Regions from separate parts of the Thermoanaerobacter brockii subsp. finnii Ako-1 genome, predicted to be linked through region 1. Evidence: riboswitches for the same ligand, from Rfam matches in the RefSeq annotation. Region 1 holds a riboswitch; the other holds the start of a gene.
What was found. A riboswitch is a leader RNA that binds a small molecule or an ion and turns the genes downstream of it on or off. The one in region 1 is predicted to bind FMN.
Positions count from the first base shown of each region.

Region 2: linked by a shared signal. The riboswitch ahead of ribD (bifunctional diaminohydroxyphosphoribosylaminopyrimidine deaminase/5-amino-6-(5-phosphoribosylamino)uracil reductase RibD) and the one ahead of THEBR_RS08885 (ECF transporter S component) in region 1 are both predicted to bind FMN.

Region 1 is NC_014964.1:1,776,947-1,781,406, forward strand. Features, by position in the region: gene tsaB (tRNA (adenosine(37)-N6)-threonylcarbamoyltransferase complex dimerization subunit type 1 TsaB) at 1-355, opposite strand, end outside; gene tsaE (tRNA (adenosine(37)-N6)-threonylcarbamoyltransferase complex ATPase subunit type 1 TsaE) at 352-813, opposite strand; gene THEBR_RS08885 (ECF transporter S component) at 913-1,497, opposite strand; FMN riboswitch at 1,589-1,707, opposite strand; gene arcC (carbamate kinase) at 1,791-2,732, opposite strand; gene argF (ornithine carbamoyltransferase) at 2,756-3,697, opposite strand; gene arcA (arginine deiminase) at 3,765-4,460, opposite strand, start outside.
Region 2 is NC_014964.1:22,164-26,623, reverse strand. Features, by position in the region: gene THEBR_RS00110 (bifunctional 3,4-dihydroxy-2-butanone-4-phosphate synthase/GTP cyclohydrolase II) at 1-787, opposite strand, end outside; gene THEBR_RS00105 (riboflavin synthase) at 825-1,448, opposite strand; gene ribD (bifunctional diaminohydroxyphosphoribosylaminopyrimidine deaminase/5-amino-6-(5-phosphoribosylamino)uracil reductase RibD) at 1,459-2,541, opposite strand; FMN riboswitch at 2,625-2,739, opposite strand; gene ilvB (biosynthetic-type acetolactate synthase large subunit) at 2,737-4,401, opposite strand; gene ilvD (dihydroxy-acid dehydratase) at 4,398-4,460, opposite strand, start outside.

The DNA.
Region 1 (4,460 bases):
TTTCATTTAAAGCATCTATGACAGGGCATATTAATCCTTCAAATTCACTGACATTATATGCAAGAGCTAAAAGAGAAGATACTCCTACAATAGGTATGTTAAGAGCATGAGCCAAACCTTTTGCAGTGGCAGCACCAATTCTAAGCCCTGTAAAAGAGCCCGGTCCTTCTGAAACAGCCACATGAGTTATTTGATTTATCGGTACTTCACACTTTTTAAGTAGTTCATCTATCATAGGCATTAAAATTACTGAATGCCTTAGATAATTTATAGAGTATTCTCCTATTATCCCCTTTTCATCTACTAATGCAACAGTAGCAGTTTTAGAAGAAGAATCTATTGCCAAAATTTTCATTGCCCCATCTCCTTTAAAAGCTCCTCATATCGTCTCCCAAAATCTTTAAATAAAATAACTCTTTCATCTTCTTTTTCTCCTTTTTGAATTATCACTTCTAACCTTTCTTTCGGAAGTAAAGGTCCTAACCTTTCAGGCCATTCAATTGCACAAACTCCTTCGTCATAAAAATATTCCTCATAACCTATGTCATAAAGGGCTGTGTAATCATCTAACCTATATAAATCAAAATGATAGAGAGGAATCCTGCCTCTATGTTCATTGACTAAAGTAAAAGTCGGGCTGGTAATTGGCTCATTTATTTCTAACCCCTTTGCAATTCCCTTGGTAAAAACAGTTTTGCCACTCCCCAGCTCACCATATAAAAGAATTATATCTCCACTCCTTAACAGCCTTCCTAATTTTTCTCCTAAAGCAATGGTCTCATCTCTATTTTTGCAAATATAAGTCTTCTTCACCAATTCTCACCCCACTCGTTATAACTTTATTATATACTATCTTTTAACAAATTAAAAAGAAAAATAATCCCCAGCATGCGCTGAGGATTCTCAAAAAAATCAATGTTTCAAAACTGGTGAAAGCTTTTTATATATCAATAAAGTGATTAACGAAAGCATAATTCCTTTTAGCACATTGAAAGGAAAAATACCATATGCTATAAGGGTTCTCACATCCACTATGTTTTTATTTGCAGCCTTACTCATACCAATGATAGCATCCATAGGCCATCCCATAACTTTTTGGTACAAAGGCAGAAAAACATAATAATTCAAAAGTGAAGCAGTAAAAGCCATCACTACTGTAGCAATTGCCATAGATATAAGGGCATTTTTTCGCGTCTTATTGAATTGATATATTATGCCTGCTGTGTATACAAATATAGAACCCACAGAAAAATTTGCAATTTCTCCAATGCCACCCGATTGAGTTATAGTAGCATGGATTATGTTTTTAATAAGCTCGACCATTACACCATATAAAGGTCCCATAGCAAAAGAAGCAACTAATGCAGGTACGTCACTAAAATCCAGCTTTAAAAAGCCAGGGAATAGAGGTACCTGAAATTCCAAGTACATCAGTATAAAAGCTGTAGCAGAAAGAAATCCCACTTTTACTATGGCTTGTGTTTTGGTTTTTTCCACAATTCATCCCTCCAATTTTATTTACTAAAAAAATCCTGAAGATAAATCTTCAGGATTTTTGTGATTTATTTCACAAAAATAGGCACAAAAAGAAAATCTTCTCCCCTCCAGACTTTCACTGTCGGCTTTGGAATTTCACCAAATCGACCGCATGCGCGGCTCGCGGGCTATACCGCCGGTCGGGAATTTCACCCTGCCCCGAAGATTTACCTTCATCTTTTCAATTTTAACTTTATTCTCTCACTTTTATCTCTCTTTGTCAATAGTTTTTGTGAAAAATTTTTAATTTATTTTCATAAGCTTATAACTGTGCCTGCTTTTCCCTCTAAAGCTTCTAATGCTTTGCCTAAAGAAGTAATTATAGCTCGCCTTCCTACTTTTGACTTTGCAAACCTCACTGCTGCTTTAACTTTTGGAAACATACTGCCTGGTGCAAAATGGCCTTCTTCCATGTATTTTATTGCCTCTTCCACTGTCATTTTGTCAAGAAACTTTTGATTTGGCTTGTTGTAATTTATTGCTACCTTTTCAACAGCTGTAAGAATTAACAGCACATCTGCATCAATATCTTCTGCCAATTTTTCAGAAGCCAAATCCTTGTCTATTACGGCAGCTACTCCTTTTAAATTGCCATTTTCCTTAATAACAGGGATTCCTCCTCCCCCAACTGTTATTACTATTACCCCATTTTTTTCAAGTAACTTTATTGTATTAAGTTCTACAATTTCTTTGGGGTCAGGGGAGGGAACAACTCTTCTGTATCCTCTTCCACTGTCTTCCACCATTTCATAACCTTTTTCTTTTATTAAAACTTCAGCTTCCTCTTTTGTATAAAAAGGTCCTATCGGCTTTGTAGGTTTTTCAAAAGCAGGGTCATTTTTATCCACTACAACCTGTGTTATAATAGTTGCTACTTCTTTTCTGATATTTCTCTCCTTCAAAACTTCCCCCAATGCCTGTTGAATCATATATCCTATCATACCCTGGCTCTCTGCCCCACACACATCAAAAGGCATTGCAGGGACAACTTTTGATGCGACTTCATTTTGTATGACTATATTCCCCACCTGAGGACCATTGCCATGAGTAATTACAACAGAATACCCTTTTTCAATTATATCCACTAAATACCCCGCTGTCCTCTTCACTACTTCCATTTGAGCCTCTGCAGTAGGAGGCGTATTCACATCCTGCAGAGCGTTCCCTCCTAAGGCAATAACAACTTTTTCCCTCATAATGTCCTCCCCTGTAACCAATTTTAAAGCAGAGTAGCAATCATCACAGCTTTAATTGTATGTTTTCTATTTTCTGCTTGGTCCCACACTCTAGATTGTTTACCTTCTATAACATCAAAAGTAACTTCTTGTCCTTTTACTGCGGGCAGGCAATGCAAAAATATAGTATCTTCTCTTCCTGTCTTTTTCATCATTTCCTCATTCACTTGAAAAGGTCTCAAAAGAGCTTCCCTCTCTGTAGCCTTTGCTTCTTCTCCCATTGACGCCCACACATCGGTGTAAATAGCATCTGCACCTTCAAGGCCCTCTCCTGGCACACTAGTAAGTTCAAAAGTTCCTCCATTTTCAGCTGCCATTTGCCTGATTTCATCTATGAACTCCTGTGAAGGCCACAATTCTTTTGGAGAATTAATCACATAATGCATCCCCATCTTAGCGCAGCCTACCGCTAAAGTATTAGCCATGTTATTCCTTCCATCCCCTACAAATACAAGCTTTCTTCCTTTTAAATTCCCAAATTCTTCTTCTATTGTCATAAGGTCAGCCAAAACTTGAGTTGGATGATATTCGTCAGTTAAGCCATTGTACACAGGAACACCTGCATATTTTGCCAAAATTTCCACGGTTTCTTGTTTAAACCCTCTAAATTCTATTGCATCAAACATTCTTCCTAAAACTCTTGCAGTATCCTCTATTGATTCTTTAGCTCCCAACTGAATGTCATCTGTTGATAAAAATACTGGATGTCCTCCTTCTTCACCAAAGGCAGTTTCAAAAGCGCATCTCGTTCTTGTGGACCTCTTTTCAAAAATGAGAGCAATAGTCTTACCTAAAAATCTTTGATGTACAACCCCTGCTTTTCTCTCTGCTTTTACTTGTTTAGCAATGTCTAAAATATATGTTATTTCTTGAGGGGTGTAATCTTTTAAAGTTAATAAACTCCTGCCCTTTAAATTAAATGCCATAGTCATCCTCCTTTTAGTAATTTTACTTTATTAATTTTATATTATCTTACCCTATTAGTCAAAAGGTTTATATATCTTCTCTCTTTAAAGGCATCGACATACACCTTGGGCCACCGCGTCCCCTCACTAATTCAGAGCCTTCAATTTCAATAACTTTTATTCCATGATTTACTAAGGTGGTGTTGGTTATCTCATTTCTGTTATATGCCATTACAACTCCTGGAGCAATGGCCAAGGTATTCGTGCTGTCATTCCACTGTTCTCTTGCTCCTGTTATCTCGTCACCTCCTCCACTTTCAATTAAATTAACTTTATCAAGGCCCAATGAAGTCTCTAAAACTTTTGTAAAGTCTTCTTCTACCTTCACTCTAATTGTTCCCTTTTCTCCTCTTGTAATCCTATAAACCTTCAATTTTTCTTTTATACCAGGATATATTAAAAATTTGTCCACATCCACCATAGTAAAAACTGTATCAAGATGCATAAAAGTTCGTTTTTTTGGAATTTCTAAAGCGATTATCTCTTGTAACTCTTCTCCTCTCTCTAAAAGAGTAAGAGAAATTTCTTCAATTGCCTGTGGGGAGGTTCTTTCACTTATTCCAATAGCTATTACTTTTTTGCTGAGAACTAACACGTCTCCCCCCTCAATAGGATACTCTGAACGATAATCATACCACAATAGATTCTCCTGTACTTTTAAAGTCTTAGAATGCTTAAAAACATACTTAAGCAACATGGCTTCTCTCTTTCGAGCAGTTGTCTT
Region 2 (4,460 bases), 590 kb from region 1:
ACGACCCCAAGATATCCCCTGTAAGACATTCAGAATGTATCCTCACAAGTACAGGTTCTTTATTTATATCTCCTTTAATCAAAGCTACATGCTGTTTCCTTGTTAATATTTCTTCATATCCAACAATTTCAAAATTCCCATACTTAGTTGGAAGTTTCGCCTGCGCTACCCTTCTCACAAGTATTTCATTTTTCATTCTGTACTTTATCAAATCTTCAATAGATATAATTCTCAATCCAAATTTTTTTGCAAACTCCAAAAGGTCAGGCAACCTTGCCATATTTCCATCGTCTTTTATGATTTCGCATATTACTCCAGCGGGTTTGAGTCCTGCAAGAACTGCAAGGTCTACAGCCGCTTCTGTATGCCCTGCTCTTACTAATACACCACCATCTTTGGCTCTTAAAGGAAAAATATGTCCCGGCTTTGTAAAATCTTCTGGTTTTGAATTATCATCTACTAATTTCTTCACCGTCAGTGCTCTTTCAAATGCAGAAATACCAGTGGTACATTCTTTATAATCTACAGATACAGTAAAAGCAGTTTCTTTATGGTCAGTGTTATTCTCAACCATTTGGTAAATGCCAAGCTCATTAAGTCTCTTTTCTGTCATCGGAACACATACAAGACCCCGTCCATATTTTATCATAAAATTAATGTGTTCTCCTGTAACTTTTTCTGCTGCCATAACTAAGTCGCCTTCATTTTCCCTATTTTCATCATCTACCACAATAATCATTTTCCCTTGCTTTATATCTTCTATTGCATCTTCTATCCTATCAAACATTGGTCTTTCCTCCTTAACTTAGAGAAGTCATCAACATCTATATAAATCCATTTTCTTTTAATAAATCTTTTATATCCTTTTTCCCTATTAGTTTTTCTACATACTTAGAAAGTATATCAACTTCGATATTTACACTATCTCCTACCCCTTTATAACCCAATGTGGTCTTAAGCATTGTATGTGGAATAACTGAAACAGTAAAATAATCATATCCATCCTCAACAACCGTTAAACTTATACCATCAACCGCAATACTTCCCTTACGGGCAATGTATTTTGTAAATTCTTTATTGATAGCTATCTTAAATATAAAAGCATTTTTTTCCTGCCTTTTGTCTATGATTTTTCCAACGCAATCTATATGACCAGTTACGATATGCCCACCCATTCTCCTTCCAACTTGAAGTGCTCTTTCAAGATTGACAATGCTTCCAATTTTTAAATCTTTTAAATTGCTTGCTCTCATGGTTTCAGGCATAACGTCAGCTGCAAAACTTTCGTTTGACATATTAGTAACAGTTAAACATACACCGTTAACTGCTATACTATCACCTATTTTTGTTCCCTCAAGGACTTTACTACATTTTATAACAATTTTTGTAAAAGTACCATGTATAATATTTTTAACAGTTCCTGTTTCTTCTATAATTCCAGTAAACATACGCCATAACCTACTTTCTTACATATGCTGTTATTAGTATATCATCATCTATTCTATCAATCTCCACATCTTTTAATTCTATTGAATTTCCTATATCCGAAAAGCCTATACCTTCTACAGGTGTTAAAGCATTTTTTCCTCCTATTATTCTAGGTGATATAAAAAACATAACTTTATCAACAATTCCCTCTTTAAGTGCAGACCAATTTAATGTCCCACCGCCTTCAATCAATACACTATCAATCCCCCTCTCTCCAAGTTTTATCATTAGCTCTTTTAAAGGTACTTTTCCATTGTCGTTCTTTAATATAATAACTTCAATATCCATATCTTCAAGCTTCTTTCTCACATTGTTTGGCATAAGTTCTGTTGTAGCAATTATCGTTTTTGCCGTTTTGTCTCTTATTACATTTGAGTCAAATGGAATTCTACCTCTACTATCCACAATAATCCTTACAGGACTTTTATACCCCTCCAACCTTGTTGTAAGCATTGGGTTATCCTTAATTACTGTATTTACCCCAACCATAATCGCGGATACACGTCCTCTTATTTTATGAGCAAATTTTCTTGATTTCTCATTTGTAATCCATTTAGAATTTCCATTATAACAAGCAATCTTACCATCAATACTCATAGCAGATTTTACTATCACAAATGGAAATTTTGTCGTAATATATTTAACAAATATTTCGTTGAGTTTCCTCGCTTTTTTCTCCATTATCCCCACATGTACTTCTATTCCCGCCTCTTTTAACCTTTTTATACCGTTCCCGCTAACTTTAGGATTTGGGTCTTCCATCGCTATATACACTCTCTTAATGCCAGATTTAATTATTTCTTCAACACAAGGAGGCGTTTTGCCATAATGGCTGCAAGGTTCAAGTGTTACAAACATAGTAGAACCTTTGACATCTTCAACTGCATTTTTTAATGCATTTACTTCAGCATGTGGCCCTCCAAAATATTCATGATAACCCTCACCTATTATTTTTCCATTTTTAACTATTACAGCACCCACAAGTGGATTAGGGTTTGTATGTCCCCATCCTTTTTCAGCCAGTGTTAAAGCCCTTTTCATATATTCTTCCAATTTAATCCCTCCTATACTAAAAAATCCTGAAGGTTAAACCTTCAGGGTTAAAAAACCCCAGAGAATATATCCCCTGGGGAATATTTCTCCTTCTCCCATCCAGACTTTAACTGTCGGCCTCGGAATTTCACCGAGTCTGCCAAAAGGCTCGCGGGCTATACCGCCGGTACGGAATTTCACCGATCCCCGAAGGTTTTATCCAATTGTATTTTCAACAGTTCCACCTGCAGGAATAAATGGAAGCACCATCTCGTCTTTATTTATAATACATTCTATCATAAAAGGTCTTTTTTCGCAATAGGCTTTTTTGAAGGCTTTTTCAAATTCTTCTTTTGTTGTAACTCTTATTCCTTCTACTCCAAAGTCGTTTGCGAGCTTAGCAAAATTCAAATTTGCGTTCAAATCTGTGTGGGAAAATCTCTTGTCATACAAAAGGTTTTGCCATTGTCTTACCATGCCTAAAGTTTGGTTATTGAGTAGTACTGTTATAACCGGAAGATTATACACAGCAGCTGTTTCTAAGGCATGTATATTCATTCTCAGACTTCCATCACCTGCAATGTTTACAACTCTTTTATCTGGCCTTCCTACTTGCGCTCCTATTGCAGCAGGAAGTCCAAAGCCCATTGCCCCTAATCCTCCTGAGGTGACAAAAGTCCTGGATTGTTTAAATTTATAAAACTGGGCAGCCCACATTTGATTTTGTCCCACCTCAGTGGCTATTATAAGGTCATCGTATGAAAGCTCTTGAATTTTTTCTACTATCCACTGAGGCCTTAAAACTTCATCGTTTTTGTATTTTAATCCGTGCTTTTCTTTTAAGAAAGAAATTTCCTCTAACCATTCCTTTCTTTCAATGAATGAAAGTTTATTCATTAAGAGTCTTAAAACTTCTTTTACTTTACCTATAATTGCTACATCTACTTCTACATTTTTCCCTAATTCTGCAGGGTCAATATCAATATGGATTATTTTAGCATTTGGTGCAAGTCCTCCTGCTTTGCCAGCAACTCTGTCGCTAAATCTCGTCCCTATCGCTATCACAAGGTCTGATTTATACACAGCCAAATTCGCAAATCTGCTTCCATGCATACCAATAAGACCTAATGACAAAGGATGGTCTTCTGGAAAAGCTCCCAATCCCATCAAAGAAGTAGCAACAGGTATATTGGTCTTCTCGGCAAATTCTACGAGTTCGTTTGATGCTTCTCCCCAAATCACTCCTCCTCCTGCAAAGATTACAGGTTTTTTACTTTGTAAAATAAGCTCTATAGCTTTGTCTAATTCTTTTTGCGAAACTACTCCATTGATATCGTTTTTTATATCAATACTATCTCCTATTCCCTTTACATATTCTATATCGGCGTTTTGTATATCTTTTGGAATATCTACTAATACAGGACCTGGTCTTCCACTCTTAGCAATTGCAAATGCCTGTCTTATAGTATCTGTTAATTTATCAGGAGACTTTACAATAAAGTTGTGTTTAGTTATAGGCATTGTAATACCTGTTATATCTACTTCTTGAAAAGCATCCTTTCCTATAAGATTTGTAGGCACCTGTCCTGTTATCGCCACAACAGGTACAGAATCCATATAAGCGTTGGCTATACCCGTAACAAGATTGGTAGAACCAGGGCCAGAGGTAGCAAAACAAACCCCTACTCTTCCAGTAACTCTTGCATAGCCATCTGCCATATGGGCTGCCATTTGCTCGTGAGTAGCTAAAATATGCCTTATATCAGAGTCATAAAGAGCATCATAAATGGGAATAACTGCCCCTCCTGGTATGCCAAATATAGTATCAACGCCCATCTCTTTTAAAACTTCTATAATTACTTGCGCTCCTTTTAACTTCATATACCTCCCCCCTTAAAAACTGCACCTGTATTTGCAGAAGTCACTTGTTCTGCATATCT